3 regions of the Pseudomonas sp. CFBP 8772 genome follow, and region 3 is predicted to be linked to each of the others. Evidence: predicted binding sites of a transcription regulator. Region 3 holds the regulator's gene; each other region holds the start of a gene.
What was found. Region 3 encodes sigma-54, which starts transcription at its own class of promoters, with help from an activator protein. Its sites were predicted from a motif close to ANTGGCATNNANNTTGCTNT; they were not measured.

Region 1 (3,276 bases), on a different contig from region 3:
CGCAGTATTCGGGCATGTGCCGGGCAAAATCGCCGGTGCCGATCTGATCGGCCAGGTCAATGATGTCCTGCTTGTGACTGGCGATCAGCGGCCGCAAGACCAGCTTCTCCGTCACGCAATCAATGACCGACAGGTTGGGCAGCGTCTGGCTGGACACCTGGGAAATCGCCTCGCCGGTGACCAGCGCGTCGATTTCCAGCCGGTCGGCAATGTTCGTCGCGGCGCGCAACATCATACGCTTCAATACTACGCCCATATGACTGTTATCGACTTTTCCGAGAATTTCTCCCAGAACTTCCTCGAACGGTACGCTGACAAACAGCACGCGCTGGGAGCTGCCGTACTTCTTCCAGATGAAGTGCGCGACTTCCATCACGCCCAGCTCGTGGGCACGTCCGCCCAGGTTGAAGAAGCAGAAATGGCTCATCAGGCCACGACGCATGATCTGGTACGCGGCCACGGTGGAGTCAAAACCACCGGACATCAGGATCAGGGTCTGCTCAAGCGAACCCAGCGGATAACCGCCCATGCCGTTGTGCTGGCTGTGAATCACGAACAGGCGCTGGTCGCGGATTTCGATTCTGACTTCGACTTCCGGGGCCTTCAGCGAGATGCCGGCGGCGTTGCATTCACGGCGCAGCTTGCTGCCGACGTACCTCTCGACTTCCATGGAGCTGAAGTCGTGATGACCCGCTCGCTTGCAGCGCACCCCGAATATCTTGCCGGGGATCGCATCGCCGAAGTGCAGCTTGCACTTCTCATAGATGTCTTCCATGTCGCCCAGCGGATACTGGTCAACCTGCAGAAAGTGCGTGATGCCGGGCATGCAGCTCAGCCGCTCGGTCATCTCGCGCAGCACTTTGGCATCCTCGACCCTGGTTTCGACCTCAAGGTTGTCCCACACGCCATCCACCACCAACGCCGGGTCCAGATCGCGGAGCACCGTACGGATGTTCTTGGCCAGCTGTTTGATGAAGCGCTTGCGCACAGGCCGGCTTTTGATAGTGATTTCTGGGAAGACTTTGACGATTAATTTCATGAAAACAGCGCGCTAGGTCCCGGTCGAAAAAGGGGGGCGCGGATTATAGCGGAAATTGCTCAAGGTTTAACCAGTTATCGTAAAGTCAATCGTCCACGCACCAAAACGGCCCTGTATACAATTACTTGGCACCACAACGGTGCGCCTGTTTTCGAATATGCGACGTTTAACACGCTAAAAGACAGGTATTCCCGAGGAAATCCCAACACAGGGCACTGGCATGCAAATTGCTCCCTTGTGAGGCAGGTTGCCTTGGTCGAGTATCGCGCCCGGCATCACCCAAATTGAAGGGCCCACTACTACTCAGGCCCTAATCCACCCCGGAGGACAACATGTCGAAGTCGGTTCAACTCATCAAAGATCATGACGTTAAGTGGATTGATCTGCGCTTCACGGACACCAAAGGCACTCAGCACCACGTGACCATGCCGGCCCGCGATGCGCTGGAAGACGACTTCTTCGAAGTCGGCAAAATGTTCGACGGTTCCTCCATCTCGGGCTGGAAAGGCATCGAAGCCTCCGACATGATCCTGCTGCCGGACGACGAAACCGCCGTCCTGGATCCGTTCACCGAAGAGCCTACCCTGATCCTGGTTTGCGACATCATCGAACCGTCGACCATGCAAGGTTACGATCGCGACCCACGCGCCATCGCTCACCGCGCCGAGGAATACCTGAAGTCGACCGGCATCGGTGACACTGTATTCGCCGGCCCTGAGCCAGAATTCTTCATCTTCGACGAAGTGAAATTCAAGTCCGATATCTCCGGCTCCATGTTCAAGATCTACTCCGAACAAGGTTCGTGGATGTCCGACGCTGACATCGAAGGCGGCAACAAGGGCCACCGTCCAGGTATCAAAGGCGGCTACTTCCCGGTTCCACCGTTCGACCACGACCACGAAATCCGCACCGCAATGTGCAACGCTCTGGAAGAAATGGGCCAGGTCGTCGAAGTTCACCACCACGAAGTGGCAACCGCTGGCCAGAACGAAATCGGCGTGAAATTCAACACGCTGGTTAAAAAGGCTGACGAAGTTCAGACCTTGAAATACGTCGTGCATAACGTTGCCGACGCTTACGGCCGCACCGCTACCTTCATGCCCAAGCCTCTGTACGGCGATAACGGTTCGGGTATGCACGTTCACATGTCCATCTCCAAAGATGGCAAGAACACCTTCGCAGGCGAAGGTTATGCCGGCCTGTCCGACACCGCTCTGTACTTCATCGGCGGCATCATCAAACACGGCAAGGCCCTGAACGGCTTCACCAACCCGGCAACCAACTCGTACAAGCGTCTGGTTCCAGGCTTCGAAGCGCCGGTCATGCTGGCCTACTCGGCTCGTAACCGTTCGGCTTCGATCCGTATTCCTTACGTCAATAGCCCTAAAGGCCGTCGTATCGAAGCACGTTTCCCGGACCCGGCAGCCAACCCTTACCTGGCATTCGCTGCCCTGTTGATGGCTGGCCTGGACGGCATCCAGAACAAGATCCACCCTGGCGATGCTGCTGACAAAAACCTGTATGACCTGCCGCCTGAAGAGGCGAAAGAGATCCCACAAGTTTGCGGCAGCCTGAAAGAAGCCCTGGAAGAACTGGATAAAGGCCGTGCGTTCCTGACCAAAGGCGGCGTATTCAGCGACGACTTCATCGACGCTTACATCGCTCTGAAATCCGAAGAAGAAATCAAAGTACGCACCTTCGTACACCCACTGGAATATGAGCTGTACTACAGCTGCTGATCCAGTCGCGCCGGCGTAAGCCGCGTGAACAAGAGGCCTCCTTCGGGAGGCCTTTTTTGTTACTGAGCGCGTATTGTTCAGTCGCTATAAATATGTACCGCAGATGGGAACGATGCTTCCGGCAACCTTGTGCTTTCTGCTCTTCAACAAGCACAAGGATTTCTTTCATGCTCAACATCACCCCCGCCTGCCTGCTGCTGGCGATGATCGCCCTTGGCGGATGCGCTACCGCGCAAACGTCCAGCTCCGCTCCAGTCTCAACGGTCGAGTCCACCGTTCTGCTCAAAAGCTCAACTTCCTGGGACGGAACACCCTATGACGCCTACCCTGTCGGCAACCCTGAGCTGACGGTCCTCAACATCAAGATCCCCGCCAACACCGCCCTCAAATGGCACGAGCACCCGATGCCCAATGCGGCCTATGTCGTGTCCGGCAATCTCACGGTAGAAACCCGCGAAGGCGGCAAGTCGATTCAGCTGAAACCAGGCGATGTGCTGC
Region 2 (3,276 bases), on a different contig from region 3:
GCGGCGTAGAGCCCACTAAGACCAACATTGAAAGACATGATTAACTCCTGCGCCGTCTAGTCGGCTCTAAATTCCGATTTGCTTGATTTTTGCCAGTGCCACCTGGGTGCCGCCGGCGAGGTTCAACGTCATGTCAGAGCCCGTTGTGCCCATGGTCACGCTGTTCACTGTCGCCGGCAGATAGGTGCTCAGCTGAGTGGCGGTGCCGTTGAGGCTGCCGTTGGCGACGAAACTGTAATTGCCCGCTGCCACCGCTGCGCCGCTGTCATCCGTGCCATCCCAGCTAAAGGAGGTGGTACCGGACGCTTGAGTGCCCAAGTCGATGGTGCGCACGACGTTGGTACCGGTGCTGTCGTAGACCTTCACCGTGGTGTCGGTGCTGGACGATGGCAGCACCACCGAACCTGTCATCGCCTTGCTGGTGTCGACGTAGGTCGAACCGGCGTCCACGGTCACCGAGCGGCCAACCAGCGACGAGGCCTGCAACGCCTGGGACGACTGATACATGGTGCTGATCGAGTCGACCGAGGTGCTCAGGTTCTGCATGGTTTCCAGGCTGCTGAACTGAGCCAGCTGGGCCACGAACTCGCTGTTGTCCTGAGGATCGAGCGGGTTCTGGTTCTGCATTTGCGTCACAAGCAATTGCAGGAATGAATCCTTACCCAGGGAACTTGAGCCGGTGAGGCTGCTGGTGTCGGTGCTGGATTTGGTGCTAGTGCCTGTGGTCCCGGGGGTCGTGCTTTGCAGCCCTTTGAGGAACGTCGAGGTAGCGTCTGTGCTTGAGACCGTCATGGATTTCGCCCTTTATCACTGACCCAGGGTCAGGACCTTCTGCATCATTGTTTTCGCGGTGTTCATGATTTCCGCGTTGGTCTGGAACGAACGACTGGCCGAGATCATGTCGGCCATCTCGTTGACGACGTTGACGTTCGGGTAATAGACGTAGCCGTTTTTGTCAGCCGAGGGGTGGTTTGGCTCGTAACGTGCTTCGAGGTTTGAGGCGTCTTCGATGATGCCGGAAACCTGTACGCCGGTGCCGGCCTGGCCCTGGTCTTCGAACAGCGAGGCGCTGCCGCCGGATTCCTGACCCTGGAAGACCGTGGCGAACACCGGATGGCGGGCGCGGTAGGTCTTGTCCATGCTGGAGGACACGGTTTCGGCGTTGGCGATGTTGCTGGCCACGGTGTTGAGACGAGTGTTCTGGGCACTCATGCCGCTACCGGCAATATTGAAAACACTGGACAGGGACATGGATTACTCTCCGCGCAGGGCTGCAACGAGCCCTTTGAATTTGCTGTTGAGCAAGGTGAAGCTGGCCTGAAAACCGATGGCGTTTTCGGCGTAGTTGGCATTTTCGACTTGGGAGTCGACGGTGTTCTGGTCCAGCGACGGCTGCGACGGGGTGCGGTAGAGCAGGCTGGCTTCGCCATCGCTCATGCCTTCGGCTTCGATGTGACGGCTGTTGGTCATGTCGAGGGCGAAGTGGCCGTTTTTGCTTTTGTCGCTTTCGGCGGCCAGGACTTTGGAGAAGTCGAGGTCACGGGCCTTGTAGTTGGGGGTGTCGGCGTTGGTGATGTTGTTGGCCAGCACTTCAGCACGCTGGGCGCGGAAGTTGAGCGCTTTTTCGTGGATGCCGAGGGCGTTTTCAAAACTGATGCTCATGTCGGGACCTTTGAGGGCTGACCAGATGTACGTGCAGGAGTTATAGCAAGGTGCGTGCCACATGCTGAAAGTGCCGTTTTTAGCGGGCTGCAGGGGTGTTGGTGGGGAGGGATGACAGAAAAGCGGCAAGGGATTTCCGCTCGATGGGAGAAAAGCGGCAAGGGCGGTGCCGTTTTTTTGCCGTTACATGGGTCCGTGCTCGGCCCTGCTGACCGGTTAACAGCATCTGCCTAACGGCAGATATTTCGCCTTCGGCGAGTTACTTGGAAAAGCACCCCAAGTAACCAAGGGTGCCTGCTCCTGGTTAGGCCCCTCGTACCTCGGGGTTCCCTCACTCCGACGACGCTCCGTGGGCCCGCGCCGAACGGACATCCATGTCCTGACGGCGCTCTCGCGGCATCCATGCCGCTCGGCCCACTGCGCGTCGTCTGCGTTCGGCCTGCACCCAAGTCGCGATTGTCGTCGTCTGGGCTGGCTGTGCACGAAGATCAAGAGCAGATCAAAGGCTTCCCGGCTGAAGCCGGTCCTACTAATACACCGCGTGCAGTCAGTGATGATCGTTCCCTCGCTCCGCGTGGGAATGCCGCTCCGGACGCTCCGCGTCCCGCAGACGACGCACATTCAGGCCGTGGAAGTGACGCAGAGCGTCACGGGATGCATACCCACGCGGAGCGTGGGAACGATCAGATATCTCTGACACGGCGCGCACGTCGTAGGACCGGCTTTAGCCGGGAAGCTGTTGATCTGTTTTAAAGCGCTTTTGATCTTCTTACACAAAAGGCTCAAACACCGCAAAACGCGACTTGGGTGCAGGCTGAACGCAGGTCTCGCGCAGTGGGCCGAGCCGCAGGGATGCGGCGAGAGCGCCGTCAGGACATGGATGTCCGTTCGGCGTGGGCCCACGGAGCGAGACCGGAGTGAGGGTATTCCGACGGAGGAGGAACCCAACCAGGAGCAAGCACCCTTGGTTACTTGGGGTGCTTTTCCAAGTAACTCGCCGAAGGCGAAATATCTGCCGTTAGGCAGATGACCTACAGCGCCAACACAAAACAAAAAACCCCGCCTAAGCGGGGTTCTCATCAAATCAAAAGCGCAGCCAATCACTTGGCCTGATAAATAATCCCGGGACTGCACTGCACCATCTGATAGTGATCCGGCAACCCGTTCAACGCCTCCGACGCCCCAAGGAACAAATACCCCCCCGGCTTCAACGTCGAATGAATCCGCAACAGAATGTCCTTCTTCACATCCGCCGAAAAATAAATCAGCACGTTCCGACAGAACACTATATCGAACTTGCCCAACGCCGCATAACTGTCCAACAAATTGAACGAACGGAACTCCACACGGCTCTTGATCGGCGCCTTCACCGTCCAGCGCCCTGGCGTCTTCTGATCGAAGAAACGCTGCAGACGGTCCGGCGACAAACCCCGGCCGATGGCCAGACTGTCGTACTCACCCGTCTTGCAATTGTTCAACATCAAACCCGACAAATCCGTGGCCACAATCTGCACACCCGACTTCAACTGCCCCGGGTTACTGCGCTCGAACTCATCGATAGACATCGACAGCGAATACGGTTCCTGCCCCGAAGAACAGGCCGCCGACCAGATG
Region 3 (3,276 bases):
TGGCTACCTGCCACAGGAAGCGTCGATCTTCCGCAAGCTCTCCGTCTCGGACAACATCATGGCGATTCTGGAGACCCGCAAGGAGCTCGATCGCACTGCCCGTCGCAAGGAGCTGGAAAGCCTGCTTCAGGAATTCCACATCACCCACATTCGCGACAACCTGGGCATGAGCCTGTCGGGCGGTGAACGTCGCCGCGTGGAAATCGCACGCGCCCTCGCCACTTCGCCGAAATTCATTCTGCTCGACGAACCTTTTGCCGGTGTTGACCCTATTTCCGTAGGCGACATCAAGCAGATCATTCACCACCTCAAGGCCAAAGGGATCGGCGTGCTGATCACCGACCACAACGTGCGTGAAACGCTGGATATCTGCGAAACCGCCTACATCGTCAACGATGGGCAGCTAATTGCCGAAGGCGACGCCGAATCCATCCTGGCCAACCAATTGGTCAAGGAAGTGTATCTGGGTCACGAGTTCCGCCTGTAACCGCAGTGATGACACGAGGTTGTGCGGTACGCCGCAACGCGCCCTATCGCCGACCTCGTTTTTTAATTGTCATCACACTCTAGGCAAACCCTCCAGCTTCAGGCATATAATTTGCTTAAGTTGGCGCCCTCGGCGCCCTGGTAGTAAATGGCGCGCAGTGCGCCGGCGAATAAGGTGTTAAGCCCTGCCATGAAACCTTCGCTAGTCTTGAGAATGGGCCAGCAGCTGACGATGACGCCTCAGCTGCAACAGGCAATCCGCTTGCTTCAGTTGTCGACGCTGGATCTCCAACAGGAGATTCAGGAGGCGCTGGAGTCGAACCCGATGCTGGAACGGCAGGAGGAAGGCGACGATTTCGACAACGCCGACCCCTTGGCGGATAACGTAGAGCAAAAGCCCAACGCTGATGTTCAGGAACCCACCTACCAGGAATCGGCGCCTACCGTCGACAATCTGGATGAGGGCGACTGGAACGAGCGCATCCCCAACGAGTTGCCTGTCGACACCGCGTGGGAAGACGTCTATCAGACCAGCGCCAGCAGCCTGCCCAGCAATGACGATGACGAGTGGGATTTCACCACCCGCACCTCCGTTGGCGAAAGCCTGCAAAGCCACCTGCTCTGGCAGCTCAACCTCGCGCCGATGTCGGACACCGATCGCCTGATCGCCGTGACGCTGATCGACTGCATCAACAACCAGGGCTACCTCGACGAAACACTGGAAGAATTGCTCGACGCTTTCGATCCTGAGCTCGATATCGAGCTGGACGAAATCGAAGCCGTTCTGCACCGCATCCAGCAGTTCGAGCCTGCGGGCATCGGCGCTCGCAACCTGAGCGAATGCCTGCTGCTGCAGCTCCGTCAGTTGCCGGCCAAAACCAGGTGGCTGGCGGAAGCGCAGAAGCTGGTCAGCGACTACATCGATCTGTTGGGCAGCCGCGACTACGCGCAGCTGATGCGCCGCATGAAGCTCAAGGAAGACGACCTGCGGCAGGTCATTGAACTGGTCCAGAGCCTCAACCCGCGCCCCGGCTCGCAGATCGAGTCCAGTGAAGCCGAATACGTTGTGCCTGACGTCATCGTGCGCAAGGACAACGAGCGCTGGCTGGTGGAGCTGAACCAGGAATCCGTGCCGCGCCTGCGGGTCAATCCGCAGTACGCGGGGTTCGTGCGTCGTGCCGATACCAGCGCCGACAATACGTTCATGCGCAATCAGCTGCAGGAAGCGCGCTGGTTCATCAAGAGCCTGCAAAGCCGTAACGAGACGCTGATGAAGGTGGCGACGCAAATCGTTGAACACCAGCGCGGCTTCCTCGAGTACGGCGACGAGGCCATGAAGCCGCTGGTTCTGCATGACATCGCTGAGGCCGTCGGCATGCACGAATCGACGATTTCCCGGGTCACCACGCAGAAATTCATGCACACCCCACGCGGGATCTACGAACTCAAATATTTCTTTTCCAGCCACGTCAGCACCTCGGAAGGCGGCGAATGCTCGTCCACGGCGATTCGCGCGATCATCAAAAAACTGGTCGCTGCGGAAAATCAGAAAAAGCCGTTGAGTGACAGCAAGATCGCTGGTTTACTGGAAGCACAAGGCATTCAAGTGGCCCGTCGCACAGTCGCCAAGTACCGTGAATCCCTTGGGATCTCGCCGTCCAGCGAACGCAAGCGACTGATGTAAAGGTCACACGTCAAAGTGTTCCAGTGGCAGGCATTACGCCTGCCTCTTAATGCACTGGCAACGAAGGAGAAGCTGTATGCAAGTCAACATCAGTGGACACCAGCTGGAAGTGACCGAACCTCTGCGTACCTACATCGGCGAGAAGCTCGCCCGACTGGAACGCCACTTTGACAAGATCACGAATGTGCAGGTCACGATGGAGGTCGAGAAGCTCAAGCAGAAGATCGAAGCCACCTTGCACGTTCCTGGCGCTGAAGTGGTTGCCAACGCCGAACACGACGACATGTACGCAGCCATTGACCTGCTTGCCGACAAGCTTGACCGCCAACTCAAAAAACATAAGGAAAAACAGCAAAGTCTGCTGCAAGGCGCGACTGCTCGCTGACACTCCCCACTCATGATCCGACTTGAAAATATTCTGACCCCTGGCCGTTCACTCGTGAACGTGCCAGGCGGCAGCAAAAAAGCCGTACTCCAAAACATCGCCAGCATGATCGGCAAGCAAGTGCCCGATCTTGATGAACAGGTGGTGTTTGAAAGCCTTATTGCCCGTGAAAAACTCGGCTCCACCGGTTTCGGTAATGGCATCGCCATTCCCCACTGCCGCCTGAAGGGCTGTACAACGCCTGTCAGCGCTGTGCTGCATCTCGAGAAACCCATCGATTTCGACGCCATCGACGGCGCGCCGGTTGACCTGCTGTTTGTGCTGCTGGTCCCGGAAGCGGCCACCGATGCTCACCTGGAACTGCTGCGCCAGATCGCCAGCATGCTCGACCGTGACGATGTGCGTAAGCGCCTGCGCGCCGCCAAAACCGACGAAGAGCTTTACAGCGTCGTGCTCGACGTCCAGAACGGTCACTGATCATGCGCATGATCATCGTCAGCGGCCGCTCCGGCTCCGGCAAGAGCACGGCCCTCGACGTCCTTGAAGACAGCGGTTTCTACTGCGTCGACAATTTGCCCGCCGGCCTGCTCCCGGAGCTGGCCGAGCGCGCACTGATCAACACCGAATTGGCCGAGCCTTTACTGGCGGTCTCGATTGACGCGCGCAACCTGCCCAGTCACCTGACCCGATTCCCACGCATGCTCGCCGAGGTACGCGCCCG

Region 1: the regulator sigma-54 is predicted to act here: its motif matches at 1,254-1,273, upstream of glnA (glutamate--ammonia ligase).
Region 2: the regulator sigma-54 is predicted to act here: its motif matches at 1,705-1,724, upstream of flgB (flagellar basal body rod protein FlgB).

Annotation. Positions count from the first base shown of each region.
Region 1 is NZ_JACYUI010000016.1:84,176-87,451, forward strand. It holds gene thiI (tRNA uracil 4-sulfurtransferase ThiI) at 1-1,039, opposite strand, end outside; gene glnA (glutamate--ammonia ligase) at 1,372-2,778, shown strand; gene IFT99_RS24035 (cupin domain-containing protein) at 2,946-3,276, shown strand, end outside.
Region 2 is NZ_JACYUI010000001.1:39,023-42,298, reverse strand. It holds gene flgE (flagellar hook protein FlgE) at 1-38, opposite strand, end outside; gene IFT99_RS00185 (flagellar hook assembly protein FlgD) at 67-792, opposite strand; gene flgC (flagellar basal body rod protein FlgC) at 808-1,251, opposite strand; gene flgB (flagellar basal body rod protein FlgB) at 1,255-1,662, opposite strand; gene cheR (protein-glutamate O-methyltransferase CheR) at 2,763-3,276, opposite strand, start outside.
Region 3 is NZ_JACYUI010000005.1:213,704-216,979, reverse strand. It holds gene lptB (LPS export ABC transporter ATP-binding protein) at 1-487, shown strand, start outside; gene IFT99_RS12955 (RNA polymerase factor sigma-54) at 677-2,170, shown strand; gene hpf (ribosome hibernation-promoting factor, HPF/YfiA family) at 2,247-2,555, shown strand; gene ptsN (PTS IIA-like nitrogen regulatory protein PtsN) at 2,568-3,032, shown strand; gene rapZ (RNase adapter RapZ) at 3,035-3,276, shown strand, end outside.